One region of the Mesorhizobium sp. ES1-6 genome, then DNA from elsewhere that is predicted to be linked to it. Evidence: predicted binding sites of a transcription regulator. Region 1 holds the regulator's gene; each other region holds the start of a gene.
The links. The regulator PhoB, encoded in region 1, activates phosphate uptake and scavenging genes when phosphate is short. The targets are predictions, from matches to a motif close to TGTCATNNANCTGTCAT.
Positions count from the first base shown of each region.

Region 2: the regulator PhoB is predicted to act here: its motif matches at 1,425-1,441, upstream of LB564_RS18745 (esterase-like activity of phytase family protein).
Region 3: the regulator PhoB is predicted to act here: its motif matches at 1,682-1,698, upstream of LB564_RS27125 (acid phosphatase).
Region 4: the regulator PhoB is predicted to act here: its motif matches at 1,057-1,073, upstream of LB564_RS22820 (RNA degradosome polyphosphate kinase).

Region 1 covers NZ_JAIUGU010000003.1:611,013-613,994, forward strand. Annotated here, with positions in the region: gene pstB (phosphate ABC transporter ATP-binding protein PstB) at 1-401, shown strand, start outside; gene phoU (phosphate signaling complex protein PhoU) at 427-1,134, shown strand; gene phoB (phosphate regulon transcriptional regulator PhoB) at 1,150-1,839, shown strand; gene LB564_RS11860 (helix-turn-helix domain-containing protein) at 2,367-2,982, opposite strand, start outside.
Region 2 covers NZ_JAIUGU010000007.1:97,910-100,891, forward strand. Annotated here, with positions in the region: gene LB564_RS18745 (esterase-like activity of phytase family protein) at 1-1,310, opposite strand, end outside; gene LB564_RS18750 (FAD-dependent oxidoreductase) at 1,595-2,982, shown strand, end outside.
Region 3 covers NZ_JAIUGU010000014.1:146,055-149,036, forward strand. Annotated here, with positions in the region: gene LB564_RS27125 (acid phosphatase) at 76-1,611, opposite strand; gene LB564_RS27130 (cytochrome-c peroxidase) at 1,795-2,982, shown strand, end outside.
Region 4 covers NZ_JAIUGU010000010.1:131,990-134,971, forward strand. Annotated here, with positions in the region: gene LB564_RS22810 (FAD-dependent monooxygenase) at 1-713, opposite strand, end outside; gene LB564_RS22815 (zinc-finger domain-containing protein) at 724-969, opposite strand; gene LB564_RS22820 (RNA degradosome polyphosphate kinase) at 1,138-2,982, shown strand, end outside.

The DNA of each region.
Region 1 (2,982 bases):
AGATGGATGGCCGTGTCGAGCAGGCGCTGAAGCGTGCGGCATTGTGGACCGAGGTCAAGGACAAGCTCAACGCCAGCGGCCTCAGCCTTTCCGGTGGCCAGCAGCAGCGGCTTTGCATCGCCCGCACCGTGGCAGTGAAGCCGGAAGTCATTCTGCTCGACGAGCCGGCCTCGGCGCTCGATCCGCTGTCGACCGCCAAGATCGAGGAGCTGATCGACGAATTGCAAGCCGACTACACGATCGTCATCGTCACCCACAACATGCAGCAGGCGGCGCGCGTGTCGAAGCAGACGGCGTTCATGTATCTGGGCGAGCTGATCGAGTTCGACAAAACCGAGAAGATCTTCACGTCGCCCCGCGAGAAGCGCACCCAGGACTACATCACCGGCCGCTTCGGCTGATCGCACGCATACGAGGACCAGGATCATGGCCGAACACACGGTTGCAGCCTTCGACGAAGATCTCGGACAGATCAGCAGGCTGATCAGCGACATGGGCGACCTCGCCGGCTCGATGGTCGGCGGCGCCACCAAGGCGCTGCTGAACTCCGACAACGCTCTTGCCCAGCGCGTCGTCTCCGACGATGCCATCATGGATGCGCGCCAGCGCGAACTCGATGACCGCGCCATAACGCTGATCGCCAAGCGGCAGCCGATGGCCGACGATCTGCGTCATGTCGTCGGTTCGATCCGCATGGCCGGCGACCTTGAACGCATCGGCGACCTTGCCAAGAACATCGCCAAGCGCGTCGGCACTGTCGGTCTCAGCGCCACGCCGCGCGACCTTTCGCATTCCATCGACGCCATGGCGCAACTGGTGCTGATCCAGGTGCATGGCGTGGTCGAGGAATATGCGGCCGGCGATGCGTCGGCACTGGCCAAACTCAGGAATGACGACGAGCGCATCGACGTCAAATACACCTCGGTATTCCGCGAACTGCTGACGTACATGATGGAAGATCCGCGCAACATCACCGCCTGCACGCATCTGTTGTTCTGCGCCAAGAATCTCGAGCGCATCGGCGACCACGTGACCAACATCGCTGAAAATGCATACTATGTGCTGACCGGCACGCAGCTGCCCGCCAATCGCCCTAAGCAGGACGAGACCGCGATGTCGGCGCCGGCGGTATAACAGGGTGACAGGCCGATGATCGCGCCGCGCATCATGGTGGTCGAGGACGAGGAGCCGCTTGGCGTGCTCCTCCGCTACAATCTGGAATCGGAAGGTTACCAGGTCGAAGTGGTGACGCGCGGCGATGAAGCCGAAATCCGGCTGCAGGAAAACGTCCCCGATCTCCTGGTGCTCGACTGGATGGTGCCGGCAGTGTCCGGGATCGAACTCTGTCGGCGCCTGCGAATGCGGCCCGAGACCGAGCGGTTGCCGATCATCATGCTGACGGCGCGCGGCGAGGAAAGCGATCGCGTGCGCGGCCTGTCGACGGGTGCCGACGATTATCTGGTCAAGCCGTTCTCGACGCCGGAATTCATGGCCCGCATCAAGGCGCTGCTGCGCCGCGCCAAGCCGGAAGTGCTGTCCAGCGTGCTCAAGGTCGGCGACATCGTGCTCGACCGTGAATCGCACCGGGTTTATCGCAAGAAGAGCGAAATCCGGCTCGGACCGACCGAGTTCCGGCTGCTGGAATTCATGATGCGCCATCCCGGCCGGGTGTTCTCGCGCAGCCAGCTGCTCGACAATGTCTGGGGCGAGACGATCTATATCGACGAGCGCACGGTGGACGTGCATGTCGGCCGGCTGCGCAAGGCGGTCAACAATGGCCGCATGCCCGACGTCATCCGCACCATCCGCGGCGCGGGCTACGCGATCCGCGAGGATTAAAGCCGCGCTCAGCCAGCGCGCGTGCGAAAGATGATAACGGCAAACATCAATACGCCCGCGAATACCAGCAGAGATGATGCGTGCGCGTCCCAGGGACAATCCGCGGCGCTACCTGATGTCGCGCCTGCTCGCGTCCGAGCCCTTCCAGCCGCCGAGCATGTCGAATGCTTCCAGACCGTCCGGCTCCGACCCATGACGTGATCGTGAGCCGGCTGATCCGATAAGCTGACTGACCCTGCCCAGTGCCTGCTCCAGATAGGATGGTTGCCGGTGAGTGGGGTTCTCCGCTTGACCGACCTGCCGCATCTCGATCGCTTCGCCTGACATGTTCGTGCCCCCTTTTTCGCTCCGCTGCGCATTCGTGCCTCCGTGGAGGGTCGGAACGCTTCAGATCAGCCCCAAAGATACCTGTCCGCGAAGTCGGTCGTGCTGTCACGGTCCCGCGCGAGACTGACGAGCATTTTGGGACGTTCGGTCACGAAGATGAGACGCACGATCAATGTGTCGACGGATCCGGCTCGACGGACTCAGGCGCGGAGGGAGGCAAGCCAGCCCTCGACGATCGCTCCGCCGTTGCCGTTGCCTTGTTTCAGCAAGGTCTCATAGGCCGCCATCCGCGTTGAATCATGGTTGAGAGCACGGACGGAACTCGGACTGATCTGGTATCGCTTCTGGAAAGCGCGGCTGAAGTGCGACTCGCTGCGAAACCCGTGATTACGGGCGATGGCGGCTATCTTGTGATCCGATGTCGATCGCAGAATGCTCTGCAAGCACACCCTTAGCCGTTCCGCGAGCATCCAGCGTTGCACGCCACCATGCGGCTCGAACAGGCGGAACAGATTCGATCGGGAAACGCCCAGCACCGCCGCCAACTCACTGGGGCCGAAGTCGGGATCGGACAGTTTCTGTCGTGCGGTCGACGACGCACGCTGGAAAAGGAAACGCTTGTCGCGCCGGTGCCGCGTTGTGGGGGCGCCAAAGGCGGCGGCGGCAAAGCGCAGAATGCCATCGACCGTTACCTGGCTCTGGTGGATGGAGAGGCCGTCAATATGCTTCACGAGAGCCATGATCTGGGTTCCGAGCATCGCACCGGCGTCCTCGCTCGCCGTCAGCACAAGGCCGTGAACATTGTTCTGCAGCCCG
Region 2 (2,982 bases), on a different contig from region 1:
TTCGGGTCGAGCACGCTGGCGAGCGACATCGCTTCCCACTTTTCGGAGAGCTCGTTGCGGTCCTTCGCCCCGCCATTGTGCAGGCCGAAGCGGCCAAGCGCGGCGGCGTCGTTGATGTCGATGAACGGCGTCAGCTTGGCCGGGGTCACCGACGGATCAAGCACGCCCTTGGGCGCGACCGGCTTGTCGGCGGCGTCGAAGGGTCCGCCCGCGATGTCGGTCGCGCCGGAAAGGTCGACGATGTTGATCTGCCGGTAGAGCGACGCGTCGCCCTTCTTCAGGCCCTGGCCGTTGCCGCTGTCGCGTGCCAGCATCAGGAAGGACGTGTCCGAAAGCGCCACGATCTCGCTCTGCGCGGCGACCTTGGTCTTGCCCTTGGCATCCTTGAACACCGGCAGCGGCACGACATATTCATGCGCTAGCTTCAGATGGGCGAGGTCGGAGGCGTCATAGACCAGGGCCCTGGTGTTCTGGCGCGTCGAAGGGGAATCGCCGCCGTCCTGCCTCGGAGCCGACTGCAGCACCGCGATCAGGAACTTGCCGTCCGGCGTCATGGCCATGCCTTCGAGGCCCTGGTTGTTCTGGCGCCCGGTCTCGGGATCCTTCGGGTCAGGGTCGGCGGCGCCCGGGCCGGGGTTGTCGGAAGAGAAGTTCGGCGCTCCCTTGCGCATCGGCACGAGGGCCGCCGGCGGCTGGGTCGCCGACATCAGGCGGCCTTGCGCGGAGAACCGGTAGATGTTGGGGCCGTATTCGTCGGAGATGAACATCGAACCGTCGGGCAGCCGCACGATCGCTTCGTTGTCGAGAGCGAGCTTGCCGTTGGTGGCGACGGGCAGCATCGGCATGTCGCCCGCGGCCGGGCGTACATCCGCCAACGGATCGAGGCCGGTGGCGTCGGCGCCCTTGTCGTCGGTGAGAAGCATGGTGTCGGCAAGCGTCGCCTTGACGCCGGTCTGCTCCTGGCCGGCGGCGGGAGCAGCGCCCGGCGCGACAGGCGTGAACTCGATGCCGATCGTGTTGAGGCGCGGCCGGTAATCGGTGGTGCCGGCGACATTGTAGCCACGGTCGGGCAGCAGCCAGAGCGACCCCTTGTAGGTGCCGGCATCGTGCGTCCAGCCGGATGTGTCGATCGCCATGCCGGAGCCCGAGCCAAACGTCTCGCCGAACTTGTCGCGCTGTGCGGCCGGGATGCGGCCGACGCCGACGAGGCCCTTGTTGATATAGGCCACGCCATCGGCAAGCGCGGGGGTTAGGGCGGTGAACAAGGCCAGCGCTGCGCCGAGTGCGACGCTCCGGTTCAAATGTTTCATGGACAATCCTCTTTGTGACGAAGCACGCCGGAGCGGCCGAAGGACAAAAATGAAAAGAGGTGCCGCATCGACGATGCCGCGCATGCCTCCCCGAAAGCGATCTAAGGCGTCAACATGATGCTTGCGTGACAGTGCGCGATGTCGGCCCGCCGGGGTCTCCGTGTGGCGATAAAAATACTGGACGGCGTGAGATTATTGATCGGGCCATCGCTCGTATTCAGCGCACTAGACACTAATGTACAGTCCATATATGGTGTCCCCTCTGACAGACCAGGAGGGAAGCCTTGAAGTCGCATTACCGCGCAGTCGTCATTGGAGGTGGCGTGGTCGGCGCCTCGGTGCTCTACCATCTGACACGGTTCGGCTGGAGCGACGTGGCGCTGATCGAGCGCGCCGAACTGACGGCCGGCTCGACCTGGCACGCGGCGGCCGGTTTTCACGCGCTCAACGCCGATCCCAACGTCGCGGCGCTGCAGGATTACACCATCAAGCTTTATCGCGAGATCGAGGCCGAATCCGGCCAGGACATCGGCCTGCACATGACCGGCGGCGTCAACATGGCCAGCGATCCGCAGCGCTGGGAATGGTTGAAGTCGGCCTGGGCGGTGTTTCAGTCGGTGGGCATCGAAACGGCCCGCCTGGTGACCCCGGAAGAGATCAAGGCGATCTGCCCGATCATCGACGTCAGCGGTGTGCTCGGCGGCCTGTATGATTCCAACGAGGGCCATCTCGACCCCTACGGAACGACGCACGCCTATGCCGGAGCGGCGAAAAAGCGTGGCGCCGAAGTCATCCTGCGCAACCGCGTGGTCGCGCTGAAGCCACGCGCTGACGGCCACTGGGATGTCGTCACCGAGCAGGGCACCATCGTCGCCGAACATGTTGTCAATGCCGGCGGCTTATGGGCGAAGCAGCTCGGCCTGATGGCCGGCGTCGACTTGCCGGTGACGCCGATGGAGCACCATTATTTCGTCACCGAGGACATTCCCGAGGTCGCCGCGCTCGACCGGGAACTCGGACTTGCGGTCGACCTCGACGGCTTTTCCTACCTGCGCCAGGAACGCAACGGCGTGCTGCTCGGCGTCTACGAGCAGAACCCGAGGCACTGGAACATGGACGGCGCGCCATGGGACTATGGCATCGAGCTGATCCCGGAGGACATCGACCGCATCAGCCCGGAACTCGCCAAGGCGCATGAGCGCTTTCCCTGCCTGGCGACGGCCGGCATCCGCAAATGGGTCAACGGCGCCTTCACCTTCACCCCCGACGGCAATCCGATCGTCGGGCCGGTGCGCGGCCTGAAGAACTACTGGGTCGCCTGCGGCGTCATGGCCGGCTTCAGCCAGGGCGGCGGCGTCGGCAAGTCGCTGGCCGAATGGATGATTTATGGCGAGCCGCGGGCCGACATCTTCGGCATGGACATCGCCCGCTACGGCGCCTTCGCCGCCAACCGGGAGTATCTCAAACAGACGACCCGGCAGTTCTACGCGCGCCGCTTCGTCATGACCTTTCCCAATGAGCGATTGCCGGCGGGCCGGCCCTTGAAACGCCCCGGCGCCTATGACGGCATGAGCGCGGCCGGCTGCGAATGGACGGCCTCCTGGGGGCTGGAAATCCCGGCCTATTTCGCGCCGATGGGTTTTCGCGAGAACACAACGCTCAAGCGCTCCAA
Region 3 (2,982 bases), on a different contig from region 1:
CCGTCGCTGCTTCGCAGCGCCACCTCTCCCCCTCCGGAGGGAGAGAAAGGCACCAAGGTCGGTGAACCAGCGCACCTACCGGCTGAGATCGAGCGCCGCCGACAAATCCCCCATCGGCGGCTCGCCATTGGCGGCCAGCGCCTTGTCGCGGGCGACGATGCCTGAAAGCACCGGCAGGTCGTAGCGCGCGGTGATGAAGCGCAGGATCGACGTCGTGTCGTATTGCGTGTGGTCGACCGTGCCCATCCTGGCATAGGGCGAGACGATGAAGGCCGGGATGCGGTTGCCCGGGCCCCAGCGGTCGGCCTTGGGCGGCGCGACGTGATCCCAGAAGCCGCCATTCTCGTCATAGGTGACGACCACCAGCATGTGGCCCCATTGCGGGCTCTTCTCCAGATGCGAAACGAGGTCGGCCAGATGCTGGTCGCCCGAGGTCACGTCGGCATAGCCCGAGTGCTCGTTGAGATTGCCTTGCGGCTTGTAGAAGGCGACTTGCGGCAGCTTGCCGTCGTCGATCGCCTTGATGAATTCCGCGCCGTCCATGCCGCCGTCCCTGAGATGCTCGGTGCGAGCCGCGGTGCCCGGCGCGTAAGCGGCGAAATAGTTGAAGGGCTGGTGGTGGAACTGGAAGTTCGGCACCGGCGTGGCGTTCTTGCCGTCCAGCGTTGCCTGCCAGGCGCCGGCGTACCAGGCCCAGCTCACACCCCTCAGCGACAGGAGATCACCGATGGTGACGTCGTGCTGCGGCGGCAGCGTGGTGGGCGCGGCCGGATCGGCCAACGCCTTGTCGCCGCCCTCGGCCGGCTTGTTGGCGCTCGGCTCGTAAGGCGGCTGCATGGTGTTGACGGCGTGGAAGTCGGGCGTGATGGCGCCGTCATTGACGAATTTCGGCACGCCGCCAAGCGCCGAGGCCGGCGAATTGTCGGCCACCTTCAAGGTCGTGCCGTCGGCCTCGACCACGGCGATCTGGCCCTTGATCGGGCTGGTGTCGGCATGCGGATAGACCGGCACGCAGGCGCAGGCGAGCTGGAAATGGTTGAGGAAGGAGCCGCCGAAGGCGCCCTGGAAGAAATTGTCGGCCAGCACGTATTTCTTCGCCACCTGCCACATCGGCAGGTTCGAGCCGTCATAATGGCCCATGACCAGGCCGCCGGAATCGGCCCAGGCGACGAACTTGTCGTTCTTCCCGCCGTCGATCTGCATCTGCTCCTGGTAGAAGCGGTGCCACAGATCGTGGGTGATGACGTTGGTGCCCTCGTGAAAACCCTTGGGATCGTCGATGGCGAAGGCGGCGTTGGCGAGATGCGCGGTCTCGGCCTCCGTCACCACGGGCGTGACGCCCTTGCCGGTCAGCCCACCCCAGGCCGGCGGCAGTTCGGTCAGCGGCTTGCCGTCACGGTCGAGCTGGCGCGCCTGATCGGCCGAGACACTGGCCAGACCATTGGCGCCGGGGAAGCCGCCGTAGAGATTATCGAAGCTGCGGTTCTCGGCATAGATGACGACGACGGTGTCGATCTTGTCGAAGCCCGGAGGCGCGGCATGGGCTGCCGCGAGGGGAAGCAGGGCCGAACCGGCCAGGCAGAAGGAATTGAGAAGCTTGAGCCTCGTCATGGAAAGACCTCGTGGCTTGACTGTGGCTGGAGGGGCGCGGGAACCATGGCGGCAGCTAACGTGGATGCCTTGTCACCTTTGTGACATCGGCCGCCAAGGCGAACACGGTTTCGTGAGCGCCGGGGCCGGTCATCAATCCGTTGCACTGCGTTCTTATTGCCGGGCCAAAGCGGACCACGCCCCATGACGACCAGACGATGGAAAAGCCTGACAATCGCGATCGCCGCGATCTCGACCCTTGGCTTTGCCGCGCCCGCCAATACGGCGGATGGCGTCCATCCCGGCCCCCTGTCGCGCGCCGACGCCTTCGCCCGGGCTCAGGCACTCACCGCGCTTGGCAAGAAAATGTTCTTCGACCCGGCCCTTTCCGCCTCGGGCAAGCAGGCCTGCTCGTCCTGCCATGACCCGCGCCACGCTTTCGGGCCAGCCTCGGCGGCACCGGTCGAGATGGGCGGCCCAAACCTCGACCAGCCCGGCGTGCGCGCCGTGCCGTCGCTGCGATATCTCCAGGCCGCGCCCGCCTTCACCGAACATTTCTACGATTCCGAGGACGAGGGCGACGAGAGCGTCGACAACGGCCCGACCGGCGGCCTGACCTGGGACGGCCGCGTCGACTACGGCAAGGACCAGGCGAAAATCCCCCTGCTCTCGCCTTTCGAGATGGCCAACAAGGATGCCGGGGCGGTCACCGCCGCCTTGCGCAAGTCAGCCTATGCCGGCGACTTCAAAGCAACCTTCGGCAACGACGTCTTCGACCGCCCGGGCGACGCCATCGACGCCGCCGCCGAAGCGCTCGGCACGTTCGAGCAGAGCGCGGCCGACTTCTACCCATACTCCAGCCGCTACGATGCCTTCCTCGCCGGCAAGGCGACATTGTCGACGCGGGAACTGCATGGCCGCGAACTGTTCGAGGACGAGAAAAAAGGCAATTGCGCCTCCTGCCATCTCAGCGAACCCGCCAATGACGGAGAGCCGCCGCAGTTCACCGATTTCGGCCTGATCGCCATCGCCGTGCCGCGCAACCCGGCCATCCCGGCCAATGCCGACCCCGCCTATGCCGATCTCGGCCTGTGCGGCCCGCTGCGCACCGATTTCCATGGCCGGCCGGAGTATTGCGGCCTGTTCAAGACGCCGACGCTGCGCAACGTGGCGCTGCGCCAGAGTTTTTTCCACAATGGCGAGTTCCACACGTTGCGCGACGCCGTCGCCTTCTACGCCAGCCGCGACACCGACCCCGGCCGCTGGTACCCGAAAAATGCCGACGGCACGGTGAGGAAATATGACGATCTGCCAAAGGCTTACTGGGGAAACCTGAATCAGGATCCGCCCTTCGACGGCAAGAAACCCGGCGACAAGCCGGCGCTTGATGAC
Region 4 (2,982 bases), on a different contig from region 1:
CGGCCGCCGCTGACGGGGTAGGCGACCATGTGGAATCCTGGGTGCAGCAAGGTGGTGACGCAGCCGCCGGCGCCGATCGCGGCAAAGGCCTGCCCGGCTTCGCTGTCGGCGCTTATCGTCGCGCGCCAGGCCAGTTCGCCCGAGAAGCGGCTGTTCGCGAAGCCGGCTCCGTTGCCTGGGCTGGCAAACCTCCGCACCGCTGACCAAACGCCATCGGCACCGACCAGCAGAGAGCCTTCGGTGTCGATGATCTTGCGGCCGACTCCGTCCGTCCTGGTGATGCCGAGTGAACCGGAGGCGACGCTGCTGACCTGCGCGCCGGTGGTGAGGTGGATGTCGGGCATTTGCGCGACGCGCGCCATCAGGGCGTCTTGCAGATCAGCCCGGTGGGTGACGAGATAGGGCGCGCCCCACCGCTGCTCGCCGGCTCCGCCCAGCGGCACGCGCGCCAGTTGGCGTAGGCTTGCTGCGTCCCTCAGCACCACGGCTTCCGGCTTGACGGCGTTGGCGACAAGCGTGTCGAGCACGCCAAGCTGGCGAAGTATGCGTGTCGCATTGGGCGAGAGCTGGATGCCGGCGCCGGCTGCTTCCAGGCGCTGCGCCTGTTCGAACACCCTCACTGAGTAGCCGCGTTCGGCGAAGGCAATCGCCGCTGTCAGCCCGGCGATGCCAGCCCCGGCGATGACGACTTGCCGGGACCGCGTCTCGCTCATGATCGGGAGGTCAGGCGGCCTGGTCGATATAGAGGCAGCCCGCCGGCAGCGTTTCCGTCGCCTTCAGCTTCGGCGAATAGCGGTAGAGGGTCGAGCAGTAAGGGCAGACTTTCTCATTGTCGTCGCCCATGTCGAGGAACACATGCGGATGGTCGAAAGGCGGGTTTGCGCCCGTGCACATGAATTCCTTGACCCCGATGTCGATCGCCGGATGGCCCGCATCGTTCTGGAAATGGGGAATGGAACCGCCTGCCATCGTCGTCTCCTTAACGCAGTCTCTTCTGCATCTGGATCATATCAGGCCTGTTTGCAAGTTCGATGAAATCAAACTGTCGCAAAACCCTGTCAGAGAACTGTCGCAAAAGCCTGCCACAGGATAAGTTAAGCCGGTTAACCGGCCAAGGCGCGCGGAAGAGCAGGAATCATGAACGAATTGAAGCCGGTACAGAGCGAATTCAACAATGTCGCGGCAGCGAGCCCGGAAGGCAATCCGGACCGTTTCGTCAACCGCGAGTTCTCCTGGCTGCAGTTCAACCGCCGCGTTCTCGAGGAATCGCTGAACACCCATCACCCGCTGCTGGAGCGCGTCCGCTTCCTGTCGATTTCGGCCGCCAATCTCGACGAGTTCTTCATGGTGCGCGTCGCCGGCCTTGCCGGCCAGGTGCGCGAGGGCATCGTGCTGAAGAGCCCCGATGGGCGCACCCCCGAGCAGCAGCTCGAACAATTGCTGCGTGAAGTCGAGCGCCTGCAGGAGGACCAGCAGAAGAGCCTTTCGGCACTCACCGTGCTGCTCAACAAGGAAGGCATCGAGACCATTACCCGGGATGCGCTGACCAAGGACGAGAAAGTCTGGCTGGAAGAACATTTCCAGGACCAGGTATTTCCTGTGCTCACCCCGCTGTCGATCGATCCGGCGCATCCGTTCCCGTTCATTCCCAATCTCGGCTTCTCCATGGCGCTGCAGCTTCGACACCGCAAGAACGGCGAGGAGATGAGCGCGCTCTTGCGCCTGCCGGTGGCGCTGAAGCGGTTCATCCGTCTGCCGGACCGCAAGCACCATGTCCGCTTCATTCCGCTGGAGGAGGCGGTCGGCCTTTACATCGGCAAGCTGTTCCCCGGCTACGAGGTCAAGGGCTCCGGCACGTTCCGTATCATCCGAGACAGCGACATCGAGGTCGAGGAAGAATCGGAAGACCTGGTGCGGCTGTTCGAAACGGCGCTGAAGCGCCGCCGCCGCGGCTCCGTGATCCGCATCGAGTTCGACATGCTGATGCCCGGCGAATTGCGCGACTTCGTCGCCGGCGAGCTGGGCGTCTCGTCCAGCCGCATCAGCGTGTTGACGGGTCCGCTGGCGCTCAGCCAGATCTCCGAGATCGTCTCCGTTCCCCGCGACGACCTGAAATTCATACCCTACAACCCACGCTTTCCCGAGCGCATCCGCGAGCATGGCGGCGACTGTTTCGCCGCCATCCGCGAGAAGGACATCGTCGTCCATCACCCCTACGAATCCTTCGATGTCGTGGTGCAGTTCCTGCGCCAGGCGATGGCCGATCCCGAAGTGGTGGCCATCAAGCAGACGCTTTACCGCACCTCCAACGACAGTCCGATCGTGCGCGCGCTGGTCGACGCCGCCGAGGCCGGCAAGTCGGTGACGGCGCTGGTCGAGCTCAAGGCGCGTTTCGACGAGGAAGCCAATATCCGCTGGGCGCGCGATCTCGAGCGCGCCGGCGTGCAGGTCGTGTTCGGGTTCCTTGAGCTCAAGACCCACGCCAAGATGTCGCTTGTTGTGCGGCGCGAGGACGGCAAGCTGCGCAATTACGTCCATCTCGGCACCGGCAACTACCATCCGGTGACCGCGCGCATCTACACCGACCTGTCCTTCTTCACCACCGATCCGACGATCGCCCGCGACGTTGCCCAGCTTTTCAATTTCATCACCGGCTATGCCGAGCCGACCGATGAGATGCGGCTGGCGATCTCACCGTTCACGTTGAGAAGCCGCATCCTGAAGCACATTTCCGGTGAAGTCGCCCACGCCCTGGAGGGGCGGCCGTCGCGCATCTGGATGAAGATGAACGCGCTCGTCGACCCGATCATCATCGACGCGCTCTACGACGCCAGCCGCGCCGGTGTGGAGATCGATCTCGTCGTGCGCGGCATATGCTGTCTCAGGCCACAGGTGCCGGGCCTGTCGGAAAACATCAGGGTCAAGTCGATCGTCGGCCGGTTCCTCGAGCACAGCCGCATCTATTGTTTCGGCAACGGCCAT